One region of the Lysinibacillus sp. Ag94 genome, then DNA from elsewhere that is predicted to be linked to it. Evidence: riboswitches for the same ligand, from Rfam matches in the RefSeq annotation. Region 1 holds a riboswitch; each other region holds the start of a gene.
What was found. A riboswitch is a leader RNA that binds a small molecule or an ion and turns the genes downstream of it on or off. The one in region 1 is predicted to bind lysine.
Positions count from the first base shown of each region.

Region 2: another riboswitch for lysine. It lies ahead of MY533_RS10455 (transporter substrate-binding domain-containing protein); the one in region 1 lies ahead of MY533_RS16175 (aspartate kinase).
Region 3: another riboswitch for lysine. It lies ahead of MY533_RS01005 (amino acid permease); the one in region 1 lies ahead of MY533_RS16175 (aspartate kinase).

Region 1 covers NZ_CP096780.1:3,484,307-3,490,974, reverse strand. Annotated here, with positions in the region: gene MY533_RS16190 (amino acid permease) at 1-429, shown strand, start outside; gene trxA (thioredoxin) at 563-874, shown strand; gene uvrC (excinuclease ABC subunit UvrC) at 1,247-3,037, shown strand; lysine riboswitch at 3,377-3,555, shown strand; gene MY533_RS16175 (aspartate kinase) at 3,745-4,983, shown strand; gene MY533_RS22380 (transposase) at 5,397-5,609, shown strand; partial or broken gene MY533_RS16170 (transposase) at 5,625-6,075, shown strand; gene MY533_RS22245 (methyl-accepting chemotaxis protein) at 6,295-6,668, shown strand, end outside.
Region 2 covers NZ_CP096780.1:2,259,997-2,266,664, reverse strand. Annotated here, with positions in the region: gene MY533_RS10475 (DUF6501 family protein) at 72-269, opposite strand; partial or broken gene MY533_RS10470 (transposase) at 656-1,166, opposite strand; gene MY533_RS10465 (amino acid ABC transporter ATP-binding protein) at 1,581-2,312, opposite strand; gene MY533_RS10460 (amino acid ABC transporter permease) at 2,325-3,050, opposite strand; gene MY533_RS10455 (transporter substrate-binding domain-containing protein) at 3,226-4,092, opposite strand; lysine riboswitch at 4,208-4,394, opposite strand; gene MY533_RS10450 (hypothetical protein) at 4,605-4,763, opposite strand; gene odhB (2-oxoglutarate dehydrogenase complex dihydrolipoyllysine-residue succinyltransferase) at 4,818-6,053, opposite strand; gene MY533_RS10440 (2-oxoglutarate dehydrogenase E1 component) at 6,147-6,668, opposite strand, start outside.
Region 3 covers NZ_CP096780.1:200,357-207,024, forward strand. Annotated here, with positions in the region: tRNA gene MY533_RS00915 (tRNA-Asp) at 1-51, shown strand, start outside; tRNA gene MY533_RS00920 (tRNA-Thr) at 59-131, shown strand; tRNA gene MY533_RS00925 (tRNA-Tyr) at 141-224, shown strand; tRNA gene MY533_RS00930 (tRNA-Trp) at 229-302, shown strand; tRNA gene MY533_RS00935 (tRNA-His) at 350-425, shown strand; tRNA gene MY533_RS00940 (tRNA-Gln) at 435-509, shown strand; tRNA gene MY533_RS00945 (tRNA-Lys) at 525-597, shown strand; tRNA gene MY533_RS00950 (tRNA-Arg) at 613-689, shown strand; tRNA gene MY533_RS00955 (tRNA-Pro) at 706-782, shown strand; tRNA gene MY533_RS00960 (tRNA-Ala) at 797-872, shown strand; tRNA gene MY533_RS00965 (tRNA-Ser) at 887-979, shown strand; tRNA gene MY533_RS00970 (tRNA-Phe) at 987-1,062, shown strand; tRNA gene MY533_RS00975 (tRNA-Gly) at 1,066-1,139, shown strand; tRNA gene MY533_RS00980 (tRNA-Ile) at 1,149-1,225, shown strand; tRNA gene MY533_RS00985 (tRNA-Asn) at 1,230-1,306, shown strand; tRNA gene MY533_RS00990 (tRNA-Glu) at 1,308-1,379, shown strand; gene MY533_RS00995 (nitric oxide synthase oxygenase) at 1,790-2,836, shown strand; gene MY533_RS01000 (CynX/NimT family MFS transporter) at 2,966-4,174, opposite strand; lysine riboswitch at 4,351-4,527, shown strand; gene MY533_RS01005 (amino acid permease) at 4,613-6,076, shown strand; gene MY533_RS01010 (response regulator transcription factor) at 6,508-6,668, shown strand, end outside.

The DNA.
Region 1 (6,668 bases):
CGAGTTCTGTATACACAAGCTGTAGACGGACGTGTTCCTAAAATCTTTGCACATTTATCAAAAAGGAAAGTTCCGGTATATGCCATATTAATGTGTACTTTTGCTTTATATATAGCTGTAATCTTTTCTTTATTTGCGGGAAGCAAAACATTTGATTTCCTAATGGGTTCGCTTGGATATACCGTGTTATTTATTTGGTTAATTATTGCGATTGCGCATCTGAAATCGCGTAAAATACAGCCGGAAAAAACAAGTTCCTATGCAGTGAAATGGTTCCCTTACACAACTTGGATCGCTATTATTGCGTTAAGTGCAATTCTAATTGGAATTATTTTTACAACATCGATTATCGTAACAGTTATTACATTAGTTATTTATCTTTTTATTACGTTAACGTATGTCTATAAAGGTCGTTTTCATGAAAATTAAGCTAAAAAACAAAACAACTTTTTGCTTTTTTCGACCTTATTTTTCATAAATTTCGCATACTAGGCAGATTGTTCGCTCAAGAGAATTTATCCATGCTATACTACAAACATAGTAAGCTTAAGGAGGATTTCAAATGGCAATTGTACATGCAACAGATGCAACTTTCCAAGATGATATTAAAGAAGGGTTAGTACTAGTAGACTTTTGGGCTGCTTGGTGCGGACCTTGTAAAATGATTGGACCAGTTCTTGAAGAAATGGATGCTGCAGGTAGTGCGGCTAAAATTGTAAAAGTAGATGTAGATAATAACCAAGGTACTGCAGCACAATACCAAATTATGTCTATCCCATCATTACTATTATTTAAAGACGGTGAATTAGTAGATAAAACAGTTGGTTTCCAACCAAAAGAAGCATTAGAAGCGTTTATCGCAAAACATGCTTAACTTCTTGCAGCAAATGTCTCTTGTACCGAAAGCGTAGCGACGGGTACAGAAGTCTCCCACCTCTACAGATGGTGAGATGAATGCGAATTTAAGCTCTTTTCAGGGGTGTCCAAACACCCGCTGAAAGAAGTTAAAGCCTCCGGCGGATGTCACGGAATCGGAAAGGAGTTCTTTGTGCAAGCACAAAGCCGATTCCGGACGCAATTATGCCGAGGCATAATTGATTCTATAAGAAAAAAAGAGTCAAGCCATCAATAAGATGTGCTTGGCTTTTTTTCGTTATATAATATAGAGAAAAAGCGGAAGTTATCCTTAGAAATAGGAGAAAATAAAGGGACAAACGCTACTTTAAGAAAAAGGGGCAGGTAGGCGATGAATGATTTAATAAAACGAAAACTTGAAATTTTACCAGATCAGCCTGGCTGCTATTTGATGAAAGATCGACAAGGAACCATAATTTATGTCGGGAAAGCTAAAGTGCTGAAAAATCGAGTACGCTCGTATTTTACTGGTTCGCATGAAGGAAAAACACAGAGGCTTGTAGGTGAAATAGAAGATTTTGAGTACATTGTGACATCCTCTAATATTGAAGCTTTAATTTTAGAGCTTAATCTTATAAAACTACATGATCCGAAGTACAATGTTATGCTGACGGATGATAAAACGTATCCGTATTTAAAAATTACAAATGAAAAACACCCGCGCCTTATTACAACGCGAAAAGTGAAAAAGGATAAGGCAAAATATTTTGGCCCATATCCGAATGCGTATGCAGCAAGTGAGACGAAAAAGCTGTTAGATCGTTTATATCCTCTTCGAAAATGTGTACAACTCCCTACCAAGGTTTGTTTGTATTATCATATGGGGCAATGCTTAGCACCTTGTGTGAAAGATATAGATGCAGAAATTTACCACAATATGATTGAGGATATGACAAAGTTTTTAAATGGTGGGGTTGAGGAAGTCAAAAAGGAGCTAGAGGTAAAAATGCTAGCAGCCGCAGAAAATTTAGAGTTTGAGCGTGCAAAGGAATTTCGTGATCAAATTGCACATATTGATACAGTCATGCAAAAGCAAAAAATCGTATCGAGTGATACAACGAATCGCGATGTATTTGGCTATGCCGTCGAGAAGGGCTGGATGTGTGTTCAAGTTTTCTTTGTTCGTCAAGGGAAGCTCATTGAGCGAGATGTCTCGATTTTCCCGATCTATCAAGAGGCAGAAGAGGAATTTTTGACATTCGTTGGACGATTTTACGACAAGCTAGAGCACATTAAACCTAAGGAGATTTTTATCCCACAAACCATTGATGCAGAAATTTTAACGGAATTACTAGAAGTTAAGGTACTAACACCAAAACGAGGGCAAAAAAAAGAGCTAGTTGAGTTAGCGACAAAAAATGCTGAAATTGCGGTAGCGGCGAAGTTCCAGCTTATTGAACGTCAAGAAGAACGCACAATAGGAGCATGTGAGGCGCTCGGTGAAGCTATGGGCATTTCTGCACCTTTACGGATTGAGGCTTTCGATAATAGTCATATGCATGGGACAGATGCTGTATCTGCAATGGTTGTCTTTATCGATGGAAAACCTGCAAAGAAGGAGTATCGAAAATACAAAACACGGACAGCAGCCAAGCATGATGATTACGGGGCGATGCAAGAAGTAATTCGCCGTCGATACACACGCGTATTAAAAGAGGGTCTACCTTTACCGGATTTAGTACTAATAGATGGCGGCAAGGGGCAAATGGAAGTCGCGCGAGAAGTATTAGAGGATGAACTCGGCCTTGTTATTCCAATTGCCGGATTAGCAAAAGATGAAAAGCATAATACGTCACAGCTTCTATTTGGTGATCCAGCTGAAGTAATTGCGTTAAAGCGAACAAGCGATGGATTCTACTTACTACAGCGAATCCAGGACGAAGTACACCGTTTTGCTATTACCTTCTTACGACAACAGCATGAGAAACATGCAATACAATCTGTCCTCGATAATATAGAGGGCATTGGTCCGAAGCGAAAACAACAATTACTCAAGCATTTTGGCTCTGTCAAAAAGATTCGCGAGGCAAATGTGCAAGCCTTACAGGAAGCAGGGATGCCTGCTAATCTGGCTAGCAATATTTATGATTATTTTCATCCAGTAGAAGACTCTCACCTCTAAAGGTGGTGGGATGAATGTAGATAGAATTCCTTTTCAATGGGTGTATAAACATCTACAGTCTAAAAACTCCACGTACTGTGGCAACGACTGAGTGACCAACATCTTGCTGTTGCGCTGCCGCTGCGCTTTCGTGCAAAAAATAGCTATTGGCCAAAAGCCTCCGAACTTAATTACGCCAAGGCAAAATTGATATTCAATAAGATCCATTGTCAAAGGATTAGGCGTATGCTAAGGTTGTATATAACATAGCTTTTTAATATAGCAATGTTTTTTAGTAGTTTCTATTTATTAAAATGGGAATTTCTTCACTAAGGTTCAAATTAAATACGATCACTATTTAGTGATGATAGAGGTGCAAGGTTCAAGAGTAGTACATTCGAGGACGAACAAGTCCGGTGAAAATGTATGAAAGGGGAACTTGCCGAAGTGGAGCATCGTTGTTTCCGATGCTGCGCTGGTTTTACATTTAAGAGATGTAAGACTGTCGATTCTAAACGTTTCGGAGGGCTATCACACATGCGCAAGTTACTTTATTGTACATGTTATAGGCAGCTTTCACGTTATGTGAGAAGCTGCCTTTTTAGATTTTCTCGAAACAACATTTTTTCAAGGCTGTTAGGCGTTTGCTTTTGTCATGTTATTAAAATTGCAAAAGTATCGCTGCTTTTAATCAGCGAAATGATTGAATACGAAGGAGAATGATAAAAATGGCGAGAGTTGTGATGAAATTTGGTGGTGCTGCATTCGCATCAACAGAGTGCATTCAAAATGTTGCGAAAAAGGTGATTGCAGAAAGGGAAAGAGGTTTTGATGTTGTCGTTGTCACTTCAGCTATGAGGGGAATGGCTAAAGAATTAGCAAAGATGGCTCGTGATTTGTCAGACCATGCATCTAAGCGTGAACTAGACGCACTATTTTCAACAAGCTCACAACTTACAAGTACATTAGTGGCAATTGCTATACAGGAGAAAGGATATGATGCCGTGTCATTAACGGGCTGGCAGGCAGGCATTGAAACCGATGCTATGTATAGCAATGCCCGTATTGAGGAAATGAATGTTAGTCGAATTGAAGAGCATTTTGCACAGGGGAAAATCGTTATCGTTGCTGGGGAACAAGGTATCGATAATTCACGGAATATTACGACGTTAGGTAAAGGTGGTGCGGAAACGTCGGCTGTAGCAATTGCAGCAAAATTGAAGGCGGAGCGGGTAGATATTTACACGAATGTGGACGGCATCTATACAGCTGATCCAAATCATGTTGCTGGGGCACAAAAACTAAAAGAAATTTCCTATGATGAAATGCTAGAGCTATCAAACTTAGGGTCACAAGTTTTACACCCGCGAGCTGTAGAGTTAGCAAAGAAATTTCAAATCCCAGTTATCATTCGCTCGGGAGAAATAGATACTGTAGGTACTGTATTGAAGGAGGAAGTTGAAATGGAAAAAAATTTAATTGTACGAGGTGTTGCCTACGAGTCAGACGTTATTCGCTTAACAGTTGGTTATGATGCTTATTCTAATGCTTCGTTAGCAAATATGTTCACAATACTTGCAGAAAATCGCATAAACGTCGATATAATCGTACAAGCAATAATTGATGGTTTAAAGCCGATGGTATCTTTTACTATTTTAAAAGAGGAGTTCGCTGAAGCATTACGTGTTCTAGAAGATAGTAAATTATCACTAGGGTTTAGTTTTGCTGATTTTGAAATTGGCTTAGCAAAGGTTTCTATTATTGGCTCGGGGATGGCATCTAACCCAGGGGTGGCTGCAAGGATGTTTGATCGTCTACGTCGTGAAAATATCCCTGTAAAAATGGTAAGTACTTCTGAAATAAAAGTGTCTGTTGTTGTACCTCAGGACGAAATGATTCGTGCAGCAAATGCATTACATGATGAATTTAATTTATTTCAGGAAGTGTCTTTTGTACCGAAAGCGTAGCGACAGGTACAGAAATCTCTCAGGGGAGCTAGTCACTTTTAAGCGGCGTGGATAGAGCAGCCAAAGCGACGGATAGAGATTGTAGAACAAGCGCTTTACATATAATGTTGAAAAAGATGTGCCAGTAAAATGAGGGCACTGAAAAAGTCTATATCTTCTCACATCGCGAGGTATTTAACGAGTAAATCGTTGAATACCTCGCTTTTTTCATTTGGCAGTTGTTTTCCGAAGCATTCCGCTCGCTTTCCGCGGGCGAGCGCCGAGCCTCCTCTTACGCTTCGCTTCGTGCGGGGTCTCGTCTGTGTCGCTTTCCCGCAGGAGTCGAGCGATGCTTCTCCAAACAACGCAATGTATCACACTATTATTTTAGTCACGCTTTCCTTTATAATAAAAATGTGCAGGTGGTGCCCCCGATGATTTCAAATCAAGAAACCCTTCATTTAAGTCCATATATGGCGATCTACGATATTGTTGTGCCAAAAGATAATATACTTCATCAAATCAATGAACTTGTTGATTTTTCATTCATTTTAGAAGAGTTAAAAACAAAATATTGTTTAGACAATGGACGTAATGCCATTCCTCCAATTCGTATGTTTAAGTACATCTTTTTTCTTCGGGTATAAGACACATATCGCGTGCTTGTGGCAAAGTTGAATCCTATTCTTACACAAGGACCACGAAAAGAAGAAGACAAGTTTGAGTTTAATAAAGACGCTGTAATGTTTGTTTGTAAGGCCGGTCATCTCGCGACAAGAAAAGCACGTACGGGTAAAAAAGGAACGAGTATGAGTCAAAGTCAGACATTTTATTTTGACATTGAAAAATGCAAAGTATGTCCAATGAGAGATGGCTGTTATAAAGAAGGCGTAAAAAGTAAAACATATTCTGTCACAATGAAGTCGGATACACATGCCGAACAAGAGGCATTTCAAAATACGGAAGCATTTAAGCAATTAGCCGCAAATCGCTACAAAGTAGAAGCGAAGAATAGCGACTGCGGGTCTATTTGGCATGGAAATTCAAGGTGCTACAACGATATTCGCTGTCAATTTAAAACGGATATTAAAGCTATTAAACGAAAATAAATAAGGAATAGAGACAGAAATAAGGCACTTCCTGTTCAAAATTGAACAAGAAATGCCTTATTTTTATCTGAGAAAGGTTCGCTTTTATGAAAACGTAAGTTTTTCAGTGCCCTCCAGTAAAATGCACATCTTTTTTTGTTCACATCAATTTAATATTTTATCCAATTCTATTGTTATATAATAAAATGTGACATGTTTTACCAAGGGGAAGGTGGAAGTTTGTATGGGGTTATTCGGTTTATTTCAAAAGCCAATGGATGAAAGTGTTGAGATGCACAACGATTTAGAAATACAAATATTAAAAAAGCGAATTCTGGAATTGGAACTTGAGCAGGAAAGCATTGATGTGAAAAATGCGGTTTTAGATTTTGTACTAGCGCATATGGAGTTAATTAATTTTCAAACGGCTTTAAAGGTTCAAAATGTCTCTACGAGTGTAGGGGATATTTCAGCAATGAGTGAAGAAATGTCGTCAAATACAGAGGAGATGCTTGCGGTTGAGCAAAATGTTAATGCAAACATTCAAGAAATAAAACAACATTCATTACTACTTGTAGAGGAAATGGAATCATCCATTGCAAAAGGTGAAATGGTTCA
Region 2 (6,668 bases), 1.2 Mb from region 1:
TAAAAGGAATAAATTGTGCAGGCACAATTCAAAATCCGGACGCAATTACGCCAAGGCGAAATTGATTATACTTATTCGAAATAATCTTTATAGTAGCCACCGATATTACCAGTGTTATCGATAATAAAAATGAACTCTTCTGTTTCATTTTTCACATCATATTGTTTCCCTACTGTTAATACGTTTGAAACTAAATATTTTGATGCATTAGTATGCTTACAAGTAACTGTGCGTACTGTTGGAGCATCTTTCCATTTTAAATGTAACATAATCTCTCTACCTCTCTTTACTAGCACGAAGCTAATGTCTACTGCTTATTTTATAATATTTTTGAACTTTTGTGGAGAAAAAAACCATAGAAGATCATATTTTCTCCATATCTATCGTTATTTAACCATATTCATCATAAAAATTTTTACTTCGAGGTGTTCCTATGAGCTTTGGTGGTGTACCGCAATGGTTTTTTATTCTAGCCGTTGCCTTTGCAATTTGCTTTATTTTATACGCAGAATGGAATTCTAGAAAATAAGTGAGCCCAATACATTGGACTCACTGAATAACTTACGGTTTTATAATAGCGAACCTTTTTCAGATAAAAATAAGGCACTTCTTGTTCAATTTTGAACAGGAAGTGCCTTATTTCTGTCTCTATTCCTTATTCATTTTCGTTTAGTAGCTTTAATATCCGTTTTAAATTGACAGCGAATATCGTTGTAGCACCTTGAATTTCCATGCCAAATAGACCCGCAGTCGATGCCGTATCGTACCTGTGTCCGTTTTTTAATTCATTATTCTTCGCTTCTAGTAGCGATTTGCGGCTAATTGCTTAAATGCTTCCGTATTTTGAAATGCCTCTTGTTCGGCATGTGTATCCGACTTAATTGTGACAGAATATGTTTTACTTTTTGCCCCTTCTTTATAACAGCCCTCTCTCATTGGACATACTTTGCATTTTTCAATGTCAAAATAATAGGTCTGACTTTGACTCTTACTCGTTCCTTTTTTACCCGTACGTGCTTTTCTTATCGCGAGATGGCCGGCCTTTCAAACAAACATTCCAGCATCTTTATTACTTTTCGTAGTCCTTGTGTAAGAATAGGATTCAACTTGGCCACAAGTGCGATTTTCTCTTCTTTAGTATATTCGATATTTGCCTTTTCAGTATATTATTTTTTGGCACAACAATATCGTAGATCGCCATATATGGACTTAAATGAAGGGTTTCTTGATTTGAAATCATCGGGGGCACCACCTGCACATTAGTTCTTTTATTATAAAGGAAAGCGTGACTAAAATAATAGTGTGATACATTGCGTTGTTTGGAGAAGCATCGCTCGACTCCTGCGGGAAAGCGAGACAGACGAGACCCCGCACGAAGCGAAGCGTAGGAGGAGGCTCGGCGCTCGCCCGCGGAAAGCGAGCGGAATGCTTCGGAAAACAACAGTAGAGTCACAGTGCCAAATGAAAAAAGCGAGGTATTCAACGATTTACTCGTTTAATACCTCGCGATGTGAGAAGATATAGACTTTTTCAGTGCCCTCATACATTGGACTCACTTTTTTTGTTATTGGAAACGATCGTTATTTTAATGTTCGTTTTAAAAACTCTTTTGTCCGTTCATGTTGAGGGCTTATTAATACCTGTGATGGGGGTCCTTCCTCTACAATTACACCTTTATCCATAAATACGACGCGATCTGCTACTTCTTTGGCAAATTCCATTTCATGTGTAACAATTAACATTGTATTCCCAGCATCCGCTAGTTGACGCATTACCTTCAACACTTCACCGACCATCTCCGGATCCAGTGCTGATGTCGGTTCATCAAACAACATTACATCCGGGCTCATTGACAATGCTCGTGCAATCGCTACACGCTGTTTTTGACCACCAGATAGTTGTCTTGGCTTCGCGTTTACGTATTGATCCATACCAACAATTTGCAAATATTTTAAAGCAATTTCCTCTGCTTCTACCTTTGAACGCTTTAATACTTTCATTTGACCAACTGTACAATTTTGAAGCACATTATGGTTGTTAAATAAGTTAAATTGCTGGAATACCATACCTAAATGTGTACGGTATTCTTGGATATTATGCTTTTCGTCTAAAATATTTTCACCTTTATAAATAATTTGACCGCCACTTGGTGTTTCCAGTAAATTAATGCAGCGTAGTAGTGTTGATTTACCAGAACCGGAAGAACCGATTAAGCAGACAACCTCACCCTTTTCTACTTGGAAATTAACATCCTTTAACACTTGGTTACGTCCAAATGATTTACTTAAATGCTCTATTTTAATAACTGTCATCTGTTCGTCCCCCTATATCGCTTCTTTCTGTTCTTTTCTGTATGCATCTGGTCCATCTAGACGTTTTTCAATATACAGTAATATTCTTGATGCTGTGAATGTCATGATTAAATAAAGAACACTCGCTATAAAGAAGGATTCAAAATAGCGGAAGTTATTACCTGCAATCGACTTTGTTTGGAAAAATAATTCCGTTACCCCAATAACGTTTAAAACTGCAGTATCTTTAATGTTCATAATTAATTGGTTACCTGTTGCAGGCAATATATTTCGGGCAACTTGTGGTAATACAACATGTAGCATAATTTGAACATGATTCATACCAATTGCCGATGCAGCCTCGTACTGCCCTTGATCAATTGAAACAATACCACCACGCACGATTTCTGCCATATAAGCGCCTGTATTTAATGACACAACTAAAATACCTGCCGTAATAAAGTGCATATCAATGCCAAATGCTATATCTAATCCGAAAAATACAACCATTGCTTGTACAATCATTGGTGTACCACGGAAGAATTCGACATAGCACGTTAGTATAAAATTAATGAGTTTTAAGCTATAAAATTTTACACCCTTTTTACGAACTTTGATGGTATGCATAATTCCGATGAAAAATCCGATAAGTGCACCAATAATTGTACTACTAATTGAAATAAGTAATGTATAATACGCACCTCGTAAAAACATTTGCCAGTTGTTCTCAACAATAGAAATAATCCATTCTAGACTCATGATGTACCTCCTAACAACGTCGTGTTGCTTTTTCGTTACAAACGTCTTAGCTATCTACCATTTTCATTGGGCCTTTCGTTTCTTTTATCTTATGAAACTTTTAGCTAAGACATTATTATTCTTCAATTTAATGTAATGATATTGCACGGACTAGCAACTAGCCCGTGCAATCATGTTATTGTGCTGCTGGTTGTTGGTCAATTGCTTCTTCCATAATTTTTTGGCGATCATCTTCTGAAATACCCTTTAAGATTTCATTGATTTTTTCAAGATCTGCATCACCTTTACGTACACCAACTGCAATAGATGTATTAGAAACATCTGTATCGAAACCTTTTTCAAACTTTACATACGTGAATTTATCGTTTGCAGCAGCAGCGGAAATACCTTCTGGACGTTCTGCTACATAACCGTCAATTTTTCCAGCTTCTAATGCTACACGCATTGCTGGGAAGCTATCCATTGCTGTTTGTTTTTTTACATCTTTGATTTGATCAATAACAGTGTAGTTAGATGTATTTAATTGTGATGTGATTTTCGCTCCAGAGAAATCTTGGATAGATGTTGCTTTTTCATATTTACTACCTTTTTTAATGACCATAACAAAATCAGATGTATAGTAGTTTTCTGTGAAATCGATAGTTTGCTTACGTTTTTCAGTTGGTGACATACCCGCAATGATTGCATCGATTTTATTTGATTGTAGAGCCGGTACTAAGCCATCCCATTCCAATTTTACGATAACTAATTCTTTTCCTAAGCCTTCAGCTATTTTTTTCGCCATTTGCACGTCATAACCGCCTGCATATTCTGCATTATCGGCAATTTTTACTGCGCCATTTGCATCACCTTGCTGCGTCCAGTTAAACGGAGCATAGCCAGCCTCCATGCCAATACGGAATTGGCCGCCACCTTCTTCCGTTTCAGTACTTGCACTGCCATTACTAGACGATGTCTTCTCCTTCTTATCACTAGCACCACAAGCAGCTAGTAAAATTGCAGTCATTAAGGTCAACATTAATACCAATAATCTTCTTTTCATGAAACATTCCCCTTTTCTATAAAAAAATAAGACAACTGTACCAAAAAAGACCTAAGTACTGAACTTAGGTCTTACTTTTTTTAACAGTTGCCCAAATCCTCACTATAATTCCATCATTCGAGATAGCACAACCTAGTAAACCTGGAAAATAATTCACTAGGACAGTCCTGCACTTATTCACTGCAGACCCAGCATAAAAGTACGAGCTCCTTTTACACTTCGGCGATAGTTCCTTCTCCATTGCGTCTTCGCTTGCTTATACTCAACAATGAACTAATAAATACCGCGCCTCTACCTCACAATAGGATAAATGTGAGGTTTGTATATTTAATTGATAATAAGATACTACTATAAAACAAACTAATTCGTCAAGATAATTTCATTACTTTTCTGACTAATTACAATATTAGTTTTTTTATTTTAAAGCCTTATATACACTTTTGCAAAGTTGAAAATGATTGGTCGCCACTTCGGCTGCTTTATCCGTCCTCTCGCCTCTTTCATCCGTCGCTTCAATTCCTATCCGTAGCTCTGGCTTTTGTATCCGTCGCTTCGACTGCTTTATCCGTCGTTCCGGCTCTTTCATCCGTCGCTCTAGCTTTTCTTTCCGTCACTTCAATTCCTATCCGTTGCTCTAGCTCCTCTATCCAGTAATTCTTTATATGTTTCATAAAAAGAAAAAAACCCTGCGAAACAATGTTCGCAGGGTTTAACAAACTCAGGAATTAAGAATTTAATAATAAATCTTCTGGGTTTTCAAGTAGTTCTTTAACAGTTTTAAGGAAGCCTACAGAATCTTTACCATCGATAATACGGTGGTCATAAGAAAGGGCTAAGTACATCATTGGGCGAATTTCTACTTCACCATTCACTTCAACTGGACGTTTTTTGATAGTATGCATACCAAGGATACCAGCTTGTGTACCATTCATGATAGGTGTAGACATTAATGAACCGAATACGCCACCATTTGTAATAGTGAATGAGCCACCTTGAAGATCTGCTAAACCTAATTTTTTATCGCGTGCTTTTTTCGCTAGGTCTGCAATTGAATCTTCAATTTCAGCAAAGTTTTTGCGGTCAGCGTCACGTACAACTGGTACTACTAAACCTTCTTCTGTTGATACAGCTACACCGATATCAAAGAAGTTGTTTAAGTGAATTTCATCACCAACGATTTGTGCGTTAACATATGGGTATTTTTTAAGTGCTGCAACTACAGCTTTTGTGAAGAATGACATGAAACCAAGTTTAGAGCCAGTTGACTCAAAGAATTGGTCTTTTTTACGAGAGCGTAAAGCCATAACGTTTGTCATATCTACTTCGTTGAATGTAGTTAACATTGCTGTAGATTGTTTTACTTCAAGTAAGCGTTTTGCAATTGTTTGGCGACGACGGCTCATTTTTTCAATTGTTACACGTGATTCATCTACAGCTGCAACTGCTTTAGGTGCTGCTGGAGCTGCTTGTGGTGCTGCTACTGGAGCTGTACCATGAGCTGCTACGTCTTGTACACGTACACGGCCTTGTGGATCTACTGGAGATACAGCAGCAAGGTCAATACCTTTTTCGCGCGCTAGTTTACGAGCTGCAGGAGATGCGATTACACGCTCACCAGTAGTTTCTTCTACAACTGGTGCTGCTACAACAGGAGCAGGTGCCGCTTGTGGCGCTGCTGGAGCTGGAGCTGCTGCAACTGGTGCCGCTGGAGCAGGTGCTGCACCTTCGCCAGCTTCTACTACTGCGATAACTTGACCAACAAGTACAGTATCGCCTTCTTCAGCTAAAATTTGAGTTAAAACTCCCGCTTCTTCAGAAATGATTTCAGCGTTTACTTTGTCTGTTTCAAGTTCAACGATGAATTCACCTTTTTCAACGCGATCGCCCACTTTTTTTACCCATTGTGCGATACTACCTTCTGTAATCGATTCTGCTAATTCAGGGACTTTAATTTCAGCCACTTTCATTTCCTCCTTTAATTAACGTGCATTGTGCACATAAAAGGGCTACTGCCTTAGCAAGTAGCCCGGCTCTCAAAAATTAATATGTGATTATTATTTAACCTTTACAGGCTCAGCAACTGCTTCTTCTACAACTGCGGCTTGAGCTGCTTTATGAGAATCTGCATCACCTTCAGAAGTAGAGCTCATTGCAGGACGTCCTACATAACGAAGCTTTTTACCTTCTGAAAGTTCATGTAATGTTTCTAATGCATAATTCCATGAACCTTGGTTTTTTGGTTCTTCTTGTACCCAAACAACTTCTTTTACATTTGGATACTTAGCAATAATACCAGCAACTTGCTCTTTTGGGAATGGGTAAAGTTGTTCTACACGAACAATGTGTAAGTGATCGAAGCCTTCACCATCTTTAATACGGTCTGCAATATCGATCATTACTTTACCTGAACCTAATACAATGCGTTCTACAGCTTCAGTTTTTGAACCTAGGCCTGGTTGTTCAATTACTTCTTGGAATGAACCATTTGCTAATTGCTCAGCATTTGCTGCAGCTAATGGGTGACGAAGTAAGTACTTAGGTGAAACAACTACAAGTGGACGAACACCTTCAGTTCC
Region 3 (6,668 bases), 1.3 Mb from region 1:
GCCTGCCTGTCACGCAGGAGATCGCCGGTTCGATCCCGGTCGGGACCGCCATTTTTATGCCGGTGTAGCTCAGTTGGTAGAGCAACTGACTTGTAATCAGTAGGTCGTGGGTTCGACTCCTATCGCCGGCATCATCCCTTGGAGGGGTAGCGAAGAGGCTAAACGCGGCGGACTGTAAATCCGCTCCTTAGGGTTCGGCGGTTCGAATCCGTCCCCCTCCACCATTTTAGGGGCATAGTTCAACGGTAGAATAGAGGTCTCCAAAACCTTTGGTGTGGGTTCGATTCCTACTGCCCCTGCCAGGTTTCGAGGTACTCGTTATCAAAGACTACTATCATTACATATAGTGGCGATTGTGGCGAAGTGGTTAACGCACCGGATTGTGGTTCCGGCATTCGTGGGTTCGATTCCCATCAGTCGCCCCATTTAATAATTGGGGTATAGCCAAGCGGTAAGGCAACGGATTTTGATTCCGTCATGCCTAGGTTCGAATCCTAGTACCCCAGCCATTCATTTTTTAGTTTGAGCCATTAGCTCAGTTGGTAGAGCATCTGACTTTTAATCAGAGGGTCGAAGGTTCGAGTCCTTCATGGCTCATCATTTTTTATAAATGCGCCCGTAGCTCAATTGGATAGAGCGTCTGACTACGGATCAGAAGGTTATGGGTTCGACTCCTGTCGGGCGCGCCAAATAAGCCAATAATATCGGAATGTAGCTCAGCTTGGTAGAGCACTTGGTTTGGGACCAAGGGGTCGTAGGTTCGAATCCTGTCATTCCGACCATCTTTCCTGATTATGGGGCCTTAGCTCAGCTGGGAGAGCGCCTGCCTTGCACGCAGGAGGTCAGCGGTTCGATCCCGCTAGGCTCCACCATTTATATAATTTCCGGAGGTATACCCAAGTCTGGCTGAAGGGATCGGTCTTGAAAACCGACAGGCGGGTAACACCGCGCGGGGGTTCGAATCCCTCTACCTCCTCCATTTTTCCGGGTCAGTAGCTCAGTTGGTAGAGCATTAGATTGAAGCTCTAAGTGTCGGCGGTTCGATTCCGTCCTGACCCACCATCTGCGGGTGTAGTTTAATGGTAAAACCTCAGCCTTCCAAGCTGATGTCGTGAGTTCGATTCTCATCACCCGCTCCAAAAAATAATGGGCCTATAGCTCAGCTGGTTAGAGCGCACGCCTGATAAGCGTGAGGTCGATGGTTCGAGTCCATTTAGGCCCACCATTATTCCGAAGTAGCTCAGTTGGTAGTAGCACCTGACTGTTAATCAGGTTGTCGCAGGTTCGAGTCCTGCCTTCGGAGCCACGGCCCGTTGGTCAAGTGGTTAAGACACCGCCCTTTCACGGCGGTAACACGGGTTCGAATCCCGTACGGGTCATCAAGCATGTTGCACATTAGTGTGACATGCTTTTTTTATGCCAACTATACTGACAAACAAAGATCACCAAGCGTTAAGGAAAGGCCCACATAATAACGTCTATACCTAAATACTGCAAAGGGTATGTAAATGTGCCCTAATGCATCTCGTGTATTACTTACTTAGGCGTAAAAACGTTATAATAACAAATCCATCTCTCAATAGTTTTTCCTCTGTAAATTCACCTAATGACTACCAAAAATGAGCACCATTATCCATAAATAATTATAGTTTTAGAAAGATTAAAGAGAAATGATATAAAATATTGAACAAAGTATTTCATATATAAAATATGTATGTTTTCTGGCAGATTTTTTCGTGGTGATAATAGTTCCATTCCTCTAATATGAGGGTAGATGGAGGAATTCGATATGAATTTACAAGAAGTACAGCGGTTTTTAGAACTTTATCAAGTGGAGCAAAATGAGTCTATAACATGGCTTAAAAATAAATTACAGCAAATTAAAACGGCAGGAGAATATATACCGACAACGGAAGAATTAATCTTTGGTGCTCGAGTTGCTTGGCGCAATAGTAATAAGTGCATTGGCCGACTGTTTTGGCAATCACTGCATGTTGTAGATGCCCGCGATATTTCAAATGAGGAGGATATCTTCAACGCATTGCTTAAACATATTCAATATGCAACAAATGGTGGAAAGATTCGTCCAACAATAACGGTTTTTGCACCGGGGCGAGTTCGTATATGGAATCATCAACTAATCCGTTATGCTGGCTATGAAACGGAATCTGGAATCATTGGTGATCTGCATTCTGTTGAGTTTACAAAAGTATGTGAGTCACTTGGCTGGCAGGGAAAGAGAACAGCATTCGATGTGCTTCCACTTGTTGTACAGGTGGATGGAAGGGAGCCACAAGTGTTTACGATCCCTGACGAGTATGTACTAGAGGTACCAATTCGTCATCCAGAATCCTCTCAAGTAGCGAAGCTAGGATTAAAGTGGTATGCAGTGCCGATTATTTCGAGTATGCGCTTCCAAATGGCAGGTATTGATTTTGAGGCGGCCCCATTCAATGGTTGGTATATGGGTACCGAAATAGGGGCACGTAATTTAGCAGATCATGAGCGTTATAATATGCTGCCTGCTATAGCAGAAATTTTTAACCTTGATACAACGAAACAGGCTTCTTTATGGCGTGATCGTGCATTAGTTGAGCTGAATATAGCCGTTCTACATTCCTTTAAAGAAGACGGTGTCAGCATAGTAGATCATCATACAGCTGCACAGCAATTTAAATTGTTTGAGGAAACAGAAGCAGCAGCGAATCGTGAAGTTACAGGCAATTGGACGTGGTTGATTCCACCTCTTTCACCAGCTACGACCCATATTTTTCATAAGCCTTATGTTAATGTTTATAATACACCGAACTATTTTTATCAGAAACCACCTTATTAGTAGAGAAAGGCAGCTCACTTTAACTTCCTTTACTGTCTAAACATCGACTGTAATAGAGGAACTCAGGCTTTTGTGCAAGTACAAAGCACCTCATGATTATACCTAGGCATAGATCATGAGGTGCCATTTTTAATTTACATATTCATTTTTAGAAGCCTTAAATGAACATATGAAGAGTATCAATACAACGACAACAAATAACCAACCAGCGGTATTCCAGCCACCGAATAAATCATGTAAATAACCAAATAAGATTGGACCGATTGCGGCTAATAAATATCCTAATGATTGTGCAAATCCTGATAAATCGGCTGCCTCAAAAGCTGTACGGGTACGTAATGTAAAGAACATCATCGCTAATGCAAATGATGCACCTCCGGCTAATCCTAGTAGTACCATCCACAGTACAGCAAGGCTTGTCCATTCCATGACTACTCCGATAAAGCCAATTAAGTAAAATAGCGTAAACATTAAAACGAGAGGACGTTGAGATGTCATTTTACTAGCGATAATAGGCACAGCTAATGCCATTGGAACTTGTGAAAATTGCATGATGGAAAACATCCAGCCCGCACGATCTGCAGCTAATCCTTGTGATATATAAATTTCAGGAATCCAAGCGGCAGTTGTATAGAATAATAATGACTGAAATCCCATAGCTCCCGCTACTGCCCAAGTAACAGGTGATTTCCATAATGGTGTACGTTCTTTCGTAGTCTTAACAGTCGGTTCAGGCTTATTAAATTGCAACTGTGGAATCCAAATTACAATGGTTAACACCACAAGAACAAGTGAGATTGCCAGTGCGCCTTGCCAACCAAGTGATGAATTGGCAACAGGATAGCTAATGCCAGCACCGAGTCCAGCCGTTAAATTCATCGACATTGTGAAAAATGCCATAAGTAAACCTACGTGATAGGGAAATTTTAATTTAAGTAATCCTGGAATTAGTACATTACCGAATGAAATGGCTATACCAATTAGCATCGTACCAAATACGAGTAAACTAGTTGTGCCAACGGAGCGTAGTACAATTCCTCCTCCTAAAAGAACAGTTGATAACAATAATGTTAATTCTAGTCCAACTTTACGTGCGACAACTGGTGCGAATGGTGAAATGATTGCAAATGCTAGCAATGGGATCGTTGTTAGAAAGCCTGCTAGTATATTGGATATGCCGAGGTCTTCGCGAATAAAGGAAATAATTGGTCCAACAACTGTTAGCGGCATCCGTAATGTCGAGGCAATACAAATTACGCCGATAACGAGTAATAAGGTTGTGCCTTTCCAATTAATTTTTCTGCTAGGATAAGTATCGGTATGTTCATGAGTAGTCAAATAAATCCCCCCCTTGATAGAACAATTCTGATTGAATCACTATACCACTTTATCACACAAATAAAAATAGTGGAAAATTCGCAAAAAATAGAATATTAATCAGGTTATTGAAATGCCATAGGTCGTATGTTAAACTAATACCCATCATAAATTTAATATTTAATGCCTCATGTTTGTATTGAGGTAGAGGTCGCGGTATTTAAGAGTATGTTAATGGAAATGACAAGCATTAGAGAAATTAGCTGAAAGGAAATACTGCCGAAGTGTGAGGGGACTTGAAAACCTCATGCTGGGGCTGTCTCCGAAAGGAACAGAACTGTCACGTTTGAACAACGTGTTGAGCTATCATTTTGAAGGAACAGAGGATTTACTTAGCCATCACAGCAACGTTCATGTGATGGCATTTTTTTGCCTCTTAAAAAGGAAGGAAGCTATATCGTGAGTGAAATAAAAGTCAATCAGCTCGGTCATAAAGCACCGAAGCTGAAAAAAGAATTAAAAAGCCGTCATATTACAATGATTTCATTAGGCGGTACAATCGGTACAGGGCTGTTTTTAGCTAGTGGTGGTGCCATTGCGCAAGCAGGCCCTGGCGGTGCACTACTCGCTTATGCATTAATCGGTATCATGGTGTATTTTTTAATGACGAGCTTAGGAGAAATGGCAGCTTATATGCCATCATCAGGCTCTTTTAGTACGTATGCTACAAAATTTGTAGATCCAGCTTTAGGTTTTGCACTTGGTTGGAACTATTGGTACAACTGGGCAATTACAATCGCAGCAGAAATTTCTGCCGTCTCATTAATTATGAAATATTGGTTCCCAGATAGCTCATCAGCACTTTGGACTGTTTTATTTATTGCTGTAGTTTTAACGTTCAATCTATTATCGGTAAAAAGCTATGGTGAGAGTGAATATTGGTTTGCGATGATAAAGGTTGTCACAGTAATCATTTTTATTATCATCAGTTTTTTAATGATTTTTGGTATTTTAGGAGGACAAGCTCCTGTAGGCTTTACGAATTTCTTCATTAGTGATGGACCATTCCACGGAGGTCTCCTTGCTACATTTGGTATTTTCTTGGCTGCGGGATTCTCGTTCCAAGGGACAGAGTTACTTGGAATAACAGCAGGTGAAACGGATGACCCTGGTAAAAATATTCCGAAAGCCGTTAAGTCTGTTTTCTGGCGAATTCTTTTATTCTATATTTTAGCGATTGCTGCAATTGGGATGCTGATTCCCTTTACAGACGCACGTTTATTATCAGAAGATATCGCTGTTTCACCATTTACACTGGTGTTCGATCGTTTAGGAGTTGCCTTTGCTGCATCATTGATGAATGCAATCATTTTAACGGCAATGCTGTCAGCAGGGAATTCAGGGCTTTACGCATCGTCACGTATGCTTTGGCAATTAGCGGTAGATGGACATGCACCGAAAATTTTCACTAAACTAAGCCGTCGAGGTATCCCGATTTACGCATTACTGGCAACTTTAGCTATAGGCTGCCTAGCATTTTTAGCTTCATTCTTTGGTGATGGTGTAGTCTATATATGGCTTCTAAATGCCTCAGGGATGTCTGGCTTTATTGCCTGGTTAGGTATTGCATTTAGCCATTATCGTTTCCGTCGAGCATTCGAGGTACAAGGCTTAGATCCGAAATTATTGCCGTATAAAGCAAGGCTATTCCCATTCGGCCCGCTATTTGCCTTTACGGTTTGTATGATTGTTGTTATTGGACAAAACTACAATGCCTTTATGGGTGAAACAATAGATTGGTACGGAGTCCTTGTCTCATATATCGGTATTCCACTGTTCTTACTGTTATGGTTTGGCTATAAAATTAAGCATAAAACAAAAATGCTTCCATTAGAGCATTGTGATTTAAAAGTCGAACAATAAAAAATAAAACTGTCCTGTGAGTCATAGAAAATGACTTGCAGGGCAGTTTTTTTAGTTAAATAATAAATTTGTAATTCTAGACGTACAATCAAAATACACCAAGTGAACGACTCGAGAATAAAAAGAGAACTTTAGTTTGTCCAATCGTCGCCCACTTTTGAAGCGTAACCTTAATATGGTAAACTGATAGATAAATAACACATCAGCAAATTTTGGGTAAGACATTAAATTGGAGTGGAAGCTGGACGACTCCTTTGGGATTAGCGTCACAGATGAGACCTTGGAGCGTAGCGAATGTTATCAGTGCGGAAGTGAAGCGGCATTAACGAAAGCGCCTGCCAGTATGAAAATCAGTCCCTTGTTATGGTGATGATACAAAGAAACGGCAAGTCATATATAGACTACTTTATGTTAGGAAGAGGTGCAGGATAGTGCAACAGCATATTTTACTAGTAGAAGATGACGATGCTATTCGTGAAATGGTGGAAAACTATTTAACGATGGAGGGATTCCTTGTCACCTCTGCAGAAAATGGAGAAGAAGCAGTACAGAATTGTTTAAATAATTCTTTTGATTTAGTGATCTTGGATAT